3 regions of the Streptomyces deserti genome follow, and region 1 is predicted to be linked to each of the others. Evidence: riboswitches for the same ligand, from Rfam matches in the RefSeq annotation. Region 1 holds a riboswitch; each other region holds the start of a gene.
The links. Region 1 has a riboswitch for cyclic di-AMP ahead of ACYVMZ_RS08595 (C40 family peptidase). Riboswitches for the same ligand answer to the same signal wherever they lie in the genome.
Positions count from the first base shown of each region.

Region 1 (3,263 bases):
CCGTCGTCGTGCGCAACGCGCTGGTGTCGCGCCGGGCCGGTGTCGCGTGCGCGCTCGGCATCGCGGCCGGGCTGCTCCTGCACACGGCGCTCGCGGTGGCGGGGGTCGCCGCGGTGCTGGCCGCCGTCCCGGCACTGTTCCGCGCGCTGCAACTGCTGGGCGGTGCCTATGTGCTGTACCTGGGCGTACGGACCCTGTGGGCGCTGCGGCAGCCGCGGAGCGCGGCCGTCGAGGACGACGGCAGGTCCGCCCTGCGCCCGCTGCGGCAGGGCTTCGTGACGAACGCGCTCAACCCCAAGGCGCCCATCACGTTCCTCAGCCTGCTGCCGCAGTTCGTGCCCGCGGGCAGTCCCGCGCTGCCCCGGACGCTGCTGCTCGCGCTGATCGTGGTCGTGCTCGCCCTGGTGTGGTTCCCGGCCGTGGCCCTGCTGGTGGACCGCCTCGGCCGGTGGCTGCGCGGACCGCGCGCCGCTCGGGTCGTCGAGGGCGTCACCGGTACCGCACTGACGGCTCTGGGCGCCGTTCTCCTCCTCGAACCGCTGGGTGCGGCGCCCTGACGGCGTCCTGGACCGGATCCGGGCCCTGGGAAGTGTCGTGGGCCGCGTCGGCCAGGCCCGCGCGGCGCACGAGCCGGGGAAGCAGCCCCCACAGGCCGGCACAGACGAGGAAGGTCGCCGCGCCCGCGGCGAGTCCACCGGCCCGGCCGGTCGTCACGTCCACGACCAGCGTGACCGATCCGCTGAACGCGAAGACCAGCACCACCAGGCCGATGGTGGCGAGCCGTGAGGAGACCTGCACGATGCGCGGCTTCGCGCCCTTCTGGAACAGGGAGCGGTGCAGCGCGGCCGGCGCGGTGAACAGCGCGGCGGCGAGGACGGCCAGCAGGAGGGCCGTGACGTACGTGACGCGCTGGACCGTGTCGAGGGACTCGAAGCGTGACGTGAAGGCGAGTGACAGCAGGAAGGCGAACAGGATCTGTACGCCCGTCTGGGTGACGCGCAGCTCCTGGAGCAGTTCCACGAAGTTGCGGTCGGCGCGTTCCAGCGGCGTCTCGTTGCGTGCGGTGCAGGGACGGTGCTCGGCCATGGGGGCACGAGTAGCCACCTGAGCCCGAATCACGCCCCGGCGGGGCGGCGGCACCCCGAGACGCCGCCGCCCGCGCGGATCACTTGACCCGGCCGTACCAGACGCTCTTGGTCCAGATCTTCTGCAGCCGCACCACGTCCCCGGTCTTCGGGGAGTGCCAGATCCTGCCCTTACCCGCGTAGATGCCGACGTGGTAGACGTTGCGACCCGAGTGGAAGAACACCAGGTCTCCCGCCTTGCGGTTCTTGGCGGAGATGTGGCGCGTCTTGTTGTACTGCTGGGCCGCCGTACGCGGCAGCTTCTTGCCCGCCTTCTTGAACGAGTACAGCGTGAGCCCCGAGCAGTCGAACCTGTGCGGTCCGGCGGCGCCCCACTTGTAGGGCGAGCCCTTCTTCGAGGCAGCGATCTGGAGCGCCTTGGTCGCCGGTGAGGCGGCCTGGGCCTCGGAGGTGAATCCGGGAGCCACGATCGAGCCGCCCACGGCGGCGATGGTCAGGGCCGAAGCCGTACCGGCTCGGGCCATCAGCGACGGGACACGATTGAGCGCAGTCATGCGCAACCCTTCGTCAGCCGCCTGTGAAGGATGACCTGTCGGATTCGGGCTGGCGAAGTAGCCCGGCCGCAAGCGAGCTTGCGGCTTCACCCCAAGGGCTGCTCGGAACTCACGCTCCGGCGACCCGTCGTGCTTGGGTCCTCCACTCCTGCCGATCCACTCCTGTCGACCGGTCATCCGGGCGGCGGCAGGACTCGGCGTCCGCCCGGACCGCCCCGCCGCGGCGGCGGGGGCTTGTCGTCAGACACGGATCTTGACTCATGGATGTCCGAAAATCCCAACGGAACCGGGGATTTGTGTTGTTACTCACCACTCACCCGTTCGGGTGGACAGCGTTGTGTTCGAGTCGCTGTCTACGGGCCCGAGGGGGCTCGGACCAGCGGCGGAATGTCCCATTCCGTCCGTGAGCTACGCGCGTTGCGCAAGCCTGACGGATCGAAAACAGTAGGTCTGGCTACTCCGAAAGGGGGTACGTCGTTCGGTCCGTTTGGAGTCGGGCCCGGACGCCTCGCCGATGGGGCGGGCGTCCGGACCGGTGGGGGAGCGTCAGATCCCGTTGGCCGGAGGAAGGGTGACGCGGGCGGTGCGCCGTTCGCCGTCCAGGACCCGCAGCGCCCGGGCCAGCGTGGCCGCGTGCAGTTCGCTCTCGCCCCGCTGGTGCATCACGGCCAGCGCGTCCCGCAGGGCGACCGCCTTGCCGACCAGGGCCTGGGCGGCGCGCAGTCCGCGGTAGGTGTCGCCGGGCAGGGCCGGGTTGATACGGCCGAGCAGGTCCACGACGTCGAGGTAACGGTCGATCAACTCCGCCTCGGCGCGCGTCAGCGCGGGCAGCGGCGGAAGTTCGGGTGGGAGCATCTGCTCACCTCCCGGTGGGCGGGGCGAGCGTGGCTTTGCGGCTCGGGACGATCCGGTCGGCCAGGCCGTACTCCACCGCTTCCTCGGCGTCGAGGACCTTGTCCCGCTCGATGTCCGCGCCGACCTGCTCGCGCGAGCGGCCCGTGTGCCGCGTGAGCATCTCCTCCAGGCGGGCCCGAATGCGCGTCAGCTCGTCGGCCTGGATCGCCAGATCGCTCGCCTGCCCGCGCACCGGATCGGGCACCTCGGGCTGATGGATCACCAGACGCGCGCCCGGCAGCACGAATCGCTTGCCCGGCGTGCCCGCCGCCAGCAGCACCGAGGCGCTCGCGCCGGCCTGGCCCAGGCAGATCGTCTCCACGTCGCAGGTGACGTACCGCATCGTGTCGTAGATCGCCGCCATGGCGTGGAAGGAGCCGCCGGGGGAGTTGATGTAGAGCGAGATGTCCCGGTCGGGGGCCTGGTGTTCGAGGTACATGAACTGGGCCATCACGTCGTTCGCCGACGTCTCGTCGATCTGCGTCCCGAGGATGACGATCCGCTCCTCCATCAACTTCGAGTACGGATCCATCGTCCGTTGCCCGAAGCCCGTGCGCTCCGTGAACTCGGGCAGGACGTGGCGGGCGGACGGTCGGGTCATGGCGAACCCCTCCTCGCGGGCGGTGCCGTCTCCGGCGGAGGTGTGTCCGGCGGAGTTGCCTTCCGGCAGGGCTGTCTCGGGCAGAACTGTCTCCGGCAGAACTGTCCCTGTAAAAAATGTACAGGACGT
Region 1 is NZ_BAAGRZ010000003.1:73,604-76,866, forward strand. It holds gene ACYVMZ_RS08585 (LysE family translocator) at 1-557, shown strand, start outside; gene ACYVMZ_RS08590 (DUF6328 family protein) at 490-1,086, opposite strand; gene ACYVMZ_RS08595 (C40 family peptidase) at 1,166-1,639, opposite strand; cyclic di-AMP (ydaO/yuaA leader) riboswitch at 1,643-1,833, opposite strand; gene ACYVMZ_RS08600 (hypothetical protein) at 2,186-2,494, opposite strand; gene ACYVMZ_RS08605 (ATP-dependent Clp protease proteolytic subunit) at 2,499-3,134, opposite strand.

Region 2 (3,263 bases), on a different contig from region 1:
GAGGGCCTCCACGCCCGCCCCGCCTCCATCTTCGTCCGAGCCGCCACGGCCGCAGGCGTCCCGGTGACGATCGCCAAGGCCGGCGGCACCCCCGTCAACGCGGCCTCCATGCTGGCCGTCCTCGGCCTGGGCGCCCAGGGCGGTGAGGAGATCGTCCTCGCCTCCGACGCCGAGGGCGCGGACGCCGCCCTGGACCGGCTGGCGAAGCTGGTCTCCGAGGGCCTCGAGGAGCTTCCCGAGACCGTCTGAGCCACATCGCGGCACCAGGCGGAGCCGCGTCGCCCATTCCGGGTGGCGCGGCTCCGCCGTTTTTTCACCCGAGCCGGCCCCCGGAATTCCCGGGAAACCAAAAAAGGGCAGCAGAAATAGACCCCGCCGAATAGCCCCTTCTTTGTATACGGCGCCCGTGTTAATGCCGCAGGCCCGACATGTTTACGGGATGTTGCGAAGTCCTCACACGGTCCGGGCGGTCACCGCCGCCGGAAAAGCGCAGCCGGTGCACGGCCGTCGCGCGCTCGGTGTGCAGCGCCGTGAGCGCCCGGGCACGCTCGCCGTCGCCACGTGCCACCGCGTCCACGATCGCGCCGTGCTCCGCCCAGGACTCCACGGGGTTGGCCGGCGCCTCCACGGCGTACATCCAGGCGATCTTGTGACGCAGCTGGGTCAGCATCGAGGTCAGCGCGGGGCTGCCGCAGGCCTGGGCGAGCGTCTCGTGGAACCAGCCGCCCAGGGAGCGCAGGTCCTCGCTGTTGCCCCGGCGGGCACGCTCCTGACCGAGCCTCACCAGGCCGCGCAGCACCTTCAGATGGGCCTCGGTACGGCGCTGGGCGGCGCGTGAGGCACCGAGGGGCTCCAGGAGCATGCGCATCTCCAGCAGGTCGGCGGCCTCCTGCTCGGAGGGTTCCGCCACGCACGCGCCCGCGTGCCGCCGGGTCACCACGAAGCCCTCGGCCTCCAGGGTGCGCAGCGCCTCGCGCACGGGGACGCGGGAGACGCCGTAGCGGCGCGCGAGGACCTCCTCGGTGAGCCGGCTGCCGCGCTCGTAGACACCCGCGACGATGTCGTCCCGGATCGCCGTACATACCGAGTGCGCCGGAATACGCATGACCGACCTCCGCCTTAATCCCCGTGAAACGTCGACGTTGGACGCGTGTTCCGTGACTCTATTGCAATGAGCTGGAATTTCCGACGGCGGGCCGGAATCCATGCATATTTTTTGGACAGTCGGCCGCCCGAAACGGCGAATGCCCCGGCTCGGGGAGCCGGGGCATCGTCATGGCCGAGCCGTCCGTCGTCAGAGGTTCACGCCGTGCGAGCGGAGGTAGGCGACGGGGTCCATGTCGGAGCCGTACTCGGGGCTCGTACGGGCCTCGAAGTGCAGGTGCGCCCCGGTGACGTTGCCGGTCGCGCCGGACAGGCCGATCTGCTGGCCCGGGGTGACCTGCTGGCCCACCGAGACACCGATGGACGACAGGTGCCCGTACTGGGTATAGGTGCCGTCGTTCATCTTGATCACGACCTGGTTGCCGTACGCCCCGCCCCAGCCGGCCTCGACGACGGTGCCCATGCCGACCGCCTGGACGGGGGTGCCGCTGGCCGCGTGGAAGTCGACGCCGGTGTGGCTGCCGGAGGACCACACGGCGCTGCCGGTCTTGTAGCCGGTGGAGACGTAGGAGCCGGCGATGGGCGGCACGAAGGTGTTCAGGCGCTTGCGCTCGGCCTCGCGGGCGGCGCGCTCCCGGTCCTCGCGGGCCTTCTCGGCCGCCTCGGCCGCCTTCTTGCGCGCGGCCTCCTCGGCCTTCTGCCGGGCGGCGGCCTCCTCGGCGGCCTGCTGCTGGGCGGCGGCCTGGGCGTCGATCTGGTCGGCTATGGAGTCGCCGATGGTGATGACCGGAGTGAGGCCGGTCTGCTCGGCGGCGGGTTCGGCGGCGAACGCCGGGGCGGCGACGGTGCCGATGACGCCGGTGGTGGCGAGGGCGGCGACGCCCGCCGCGCGGGCGGTGCTGCGCTGCATGCGGCTGGGACGACGGTGCTTCCCGGTGGCGCGGGTGAACGCCATGAAGTGTGCTGGTCCTTTCCTTCCTTCTCGCCTACCGGGTTAGCTGACGGGTTCGGAGCAGGAAGGTCTCCTACGGACCCCCTCGCGGCTCGCGCGGGCGTCCGATTCACCCCAGGGACTGTGTGGTGGGTCCCCGGCTCCCCTGGCTCGCGCCGTACGGGGACTCGGCGATGACTGTCCGCTGCCGCGGGTGCGGCGCACTGCCTGACGGACAGCCCGGATGAAGCTAAACGGGCCGACTTTCAATCCCCAAACGAATCGTGGGGTTTGTAGCGCATCCCACAGGGCAGACAGGCAACCTCCGCCTCAAATCGGGCATACGGGGGCCCTGGCGACTCTTGCGTCACCAGGGCCCCTACGCGCGCGTGCCCCTACTCGGCGGACACCACGGTCACTTCACCGATGCCGAGGGCCTCCACGGGCTCCTTGATCTGGGCCGCGTCGCCGACGAGGACGGTCACCAGACGGTCCACCGGGAAGGCGCTGACGACCGCCGCCGTGGCCTCCACGGTGCCGGTCGCGGCGAGCTGCCGGTACAGCGCGGCCTGGTAGTCGTCGGGCAGGTGCTGCTCGACCTGGTCGGCCAGCGTGCTCGCGACGGCCGCTGCCGTCTCGTACTTCAGCGGCGCCACACCCACCAGGTTCTGCACGGCGACATCGCGCTCGGCGTCCGTGAGCCCCTCCGCGGCGAGGGTGCGCAGCACGGTCCACAGGTCCTGCAGGGCGGGACCGGTGTTCGGGGTGTCGACGGAACCGCTGATGGCGAGCATCGCGGCACCCGTGCCCTCAGGCGTGGACCTGAGGACCTGCGCGAACGACCGTACGCCGTAGGTGTAGCCCTTCTCCTCGCGCAGGACGCGGTCCAGACGGGAGGTGAGGGTGCCGCCCAGGCAGTACGTGCCGAGGACCTGGGCGGGCCACACGCGGTCGTGCCGGTCCGGGCCGACACGGCCGATCAGCAGCTGCGTCTGCACGGCGCCGGGCCGGTCCACGATCACGACCCGGCCGGTGTCGTCCGCGGTCACCGGCGGCACGGGCCGCGGCTCGCCCGGGGAGCCGGTCCAGGAGCCGAGGGTGTCGCCGAGCAGCGCGTCGAGGTCGATGCCGGTGAGGTCGCCCACGACCACGGCGGTGGCCGTGGCGGGACGGACGTGCTTCTCGTAGAAGGCGCGTACGGCCGCGGAGTCGATGGCGGCGACCGTCT
Region 2 is NZ_BAAGRZ010000025.1:108,577-111,839, forward strand. It holds gene ACYVMZ_RS30425 (HPr family phosphocarrier protein) at 1-249, shown strand, start outside; gene ACYVMZ_RS30430 (GntR family transcriptional regulator) at 410-1,105, opposite strand; gene ACYVMZ_RS30435 (M23 family metallopeptidase) at 1,295-2,059, opposite strand; cyclic di-AMP (ydaO/yuaA leader) riboswitch at 2,074-2,239, opposite strand; gene ACYVMZ_RS30440 (M16 family metallopeptidase) at 2,431-3,263, opposite strand, start outside.
Region 2: it holds a riboswitch for cyclic di-AMP, as region 1 does, so the genes downstream of both, ACYVMZ_RS30435 (M23 family metallopeptidase) here and ACYVMZ_RS08595 (C40 family peptidase) in region 1, are expected to answer to the same signal.

Region 3 (3,263 bases), on a different contig from region 1:
GCCACGGCATCCACTACTGCCTGGGCGCCCCGCTCGCCCGCCTGGAGGGCCAGACCGCGCTCGCCACGCTCCTCACCCGCCTCCCGGACCTCCGGCTCGCGGCGGACCCGGCCGAGCTGCGCTGGCGCGGCGGCCTCATCATGCGCGGACTGCGCACCTTGCCGGTCACCTTCACACCCCTCCATCAGGGCAAAAGTGACACGCCTTCAACTCTGTGATCTTCACGTGATCTGCGCGGCATGAACTTGTGACAAGTGATCGTCTGCCGATACGTTCACCCATCGGCGCGGCGCCCCCGGCACCACCCGCCGCGCCGGTCACCGCTGTCTCGCGAAAGGTCTCCGTATGCTCTCCGGGAACGGTCGTCACCGTCGCCCCCGCCAGGCTCCGGCTCTCCTCGTAGCGGCCGGAGTGACCGGCTCCGCCATCGCGATCCCGTTGCTCGGGGCCACCGGCGCGAGCGCGGCCGACGGTACGACCTGGGACCGGGTCGCGGACTGTGAGACCGGCGGCGCCTGGAGCCAGAACAGCGGCAACGGCTACTACGGCGGCCTGCAGCTGTCCCAGGAGGACTGGGACAAGTACGGCGGCCTCGACTACGCCGCGAGCCCCGACCTGGCCAGCCGTTCCCAGCAGATAGCCGTCGCCGAGAGAATCCTCGCCGACCAGGGGGTCGGCGTCTGGCGCACCTGCGGACTGCTCGCCGGTCTGGACAAGGACTCGTCCTCGGCCGACATCGACACCGGGGTGGCGAGCGATACGTCCGGGTCGTCCGACTCGTCCAACTCGTCGGGTTCATCGGCATCGCCGGATTCGCCCGGCCTGCTCGACTCCCTGGATTCCTCCAGCTCCTCCAGCTCCTCCGGCTCTTCCGACTCCTCCGCTTCGTCGCCCGAGTCGACCTCCCCTTCCCCGTCGTCCGACGGGGCGTCGAACACCGGGGACGAATCGGCCAAGTCCGGCACGTCCTCCGCGTCCACGCCCACGGCTGACCCGGAGAGCGAATACCCGGACAACTCGGGTCATAACGGCGGCTCTTCGGCGCTGACCGACACCGGCGCGACCGACACCGGCGCGACCGACCCCGGGGCATCCGGCACCGGCCGGCACCGCGGCCCCAGCGCGGACGAGGCCGCGGGCGACGGGCGTACGGCCGAACCGGCGGGCCGGCACGCCTCGCGCGGTGACGCGGCCGCGCGCGACGCGATGGACGGCTCGTACACCGTGCGTCCCGGGGACAGCCTGTGGTCCATCTCCGACTCCCTTGACCTCAGCGGGGGATGGCGCGCGCTCTACGTGGAGAACGAGAAGGTCATCGGCGCCGACCCGGACCTCATCCGCCCCGGTCAGACGCTTCAAGTCGGGGTCGAACCGGGCGAAAAGTAGCGGCGGTTCGCGGTGAATGTCCCATGTAAGAGCGATGAGAGATAGATCTCAGAAGCCCTGATCGTCTTTGAAATTCCGCGGATCGCGTGTCTACGGTCGTGACCGCTCGCCATCGCGGGCCCCGGCTGCCGCAACGCCGAATCCTGCCAGCGGCCGCCCGGGAAAAGTCGTCGCGTCAAGCGCCGTAGGCAGGAGCGGGGGACCCAAGGTAAGTGCCGGGCCCAGCAGTTGAGGCTGGTTCCGGCTAGGGGTGAAGCCGTGTCCCGCAAGGGACGCGGCCGGGCAACTCAACCGGCCCGAACCCGACAGCTCACCTCGCAGGCGTCGGTGAGGGGATCCATTCATGCTGTTTTCCGGCAAGGGCAAGCACCGTCGTCCGTCCAAGGCCACCCGCGCCCTCGCGCTCGCCGGTGTCACCGGCGCCGCCGTCGCCGCCCCGCTGATGGCGGCCGGCAACGCCTCCGCCGCCACCGCCTCCGAGTGGGAGGCCGTCGCCCAGTGCGAGTCCGGCGGCAACTGGTCCATCAACACCGGCAACGGCTACTACGGCGGTCTGCAGTTCTCCGCCTCCACCTGGGCCGCGTACGGCGGCACGAAGTACGCCTCCACCGCCGACCAGGCCACCAAGGCGCAGCAGATCGAGATCGCCGAGAAGGTCCTCGCGGGCCAGGGCAAGGGTGCCTGGCCGGTCTGCGGCAAGAACCTGTCCAGCGCCGCCTACACCGGCGGCTCCGCCGACAGCGGCTCGGGCTCCTCGAACAGCACGGCCACCCGGGAGACCGAGCAGCAGCCGGCCTCCCGCTCCGCCGAGCGCCCGGCCCAGACCCAGAAGAGCCAGAAGACCGTCACCACCCCGACCGGCAAGAAGGTCAAGAAGGGTGACGGCGAGTACAAGGTCGTCGAGGGCGACACCCTCAGCTCGATCGCCCAGGAGCACGACGTCAAGGGCGGCTGGGAGAAGCTGTTCGAGCTGAACAAGGGCATCGTCGAGGACGCCAACCTCATCTACCCGGGCCAGCAGCTGCACCTGAAGTAAGCCCGAAGCAGGCCTGAAGCAAGAGGGCGCTGCTCCCCCTGACTCCCCGCCCCGGTGCGCGTTCCCCCGTACGCGCCGGGGCGGGGTTTTTCACGCGGTCGTGCGGGTTTTTCACGCGGTCGTGGGGAGAGCGTGCGACCCCGTCTTTGTTCCGTTCGGAAACAATTTACTCTCGGTTCTGTCCATGGGGTGGGCGACCGGCTGGCCGATCGCCCCGGGCCGGTTAGGCTCATCTCGCAGAACCACACGGTTCACCTCACAGAGCCATCGCGGTCCTGCCAACCCGCGTCACATCCCACGAAGGAGATGCTCGTGCCGTCCATCGACGTCGTCGTAGCCCGGGAAATCCTGGACTCCCGAGGCAATCCCACGGTCGAGGTCGAGGTCGGCCTCGACGACGGCAGCACCGGTCGTGCCGCCGTCCCGTCCGGCGCCTCCACGGGCGCCTTCGAGGCCATCGAGCTCCGCGACGGCGACTCGAACCGCTACATGGGCAAGGGTGTCGAGAAGGCCGTCCTCGCCGTCATCGAGCAGATCGGCCCGGAGCTGGTCGGTTACGACGCCACCGAGCAGCGCCTGATCGACCAGGCGATGTTCGACCTGGACGCCACCGACAACAAGGGCTCCCTCGGCGCCAACGCCATCCTCGGTGTCTCGCTCGCCGTCGCCCACGCCGCCTCCGAGGCCAGCGACCTCCCGCTCTTCCGCTACCTGGGCGGTCCCAACGCGCACCTGCTGCCGGTGCCGATGATGAACATCCTGAACGGCGGCTCGCACGCCGACTCCAACGTGGACATCCAGGAGTTCATGATCGCCCCGATCGGCGCGGAGTCCTTCTCCG
Region 3 is NZ_BAAGRZ010000014.1:92,293-95,555, reverse strand. It holds gene ACYVMZ_RS22915 (cytochrome P450 family protein) at 1-218, shown strand, start outside; gene ACYVMZ_RS22910 (transglycosylase family protein) at 346-1,386, shown strand; cyclic di-AMP (ydaO/yuaA leader) riboswitch at 1,557-1,725, shown strand; gene ACYVMZ_RS22905 (transglycosylase family protein) at 1,730-2,422, shown strand; gene eno (phosphopyruvate hydratase) at 2,735-3,263, shown strand, end outside.
Region 3: it holds a riboswitch for cyclic di-AMP, as region 1 does, so the genes downstream of both, ACYVMZ_RS22905 (transglycosylase family protein) here and ACYVMZ_RS08595 (C40 family peptidase) in region 1, are expected to answer to the same signal.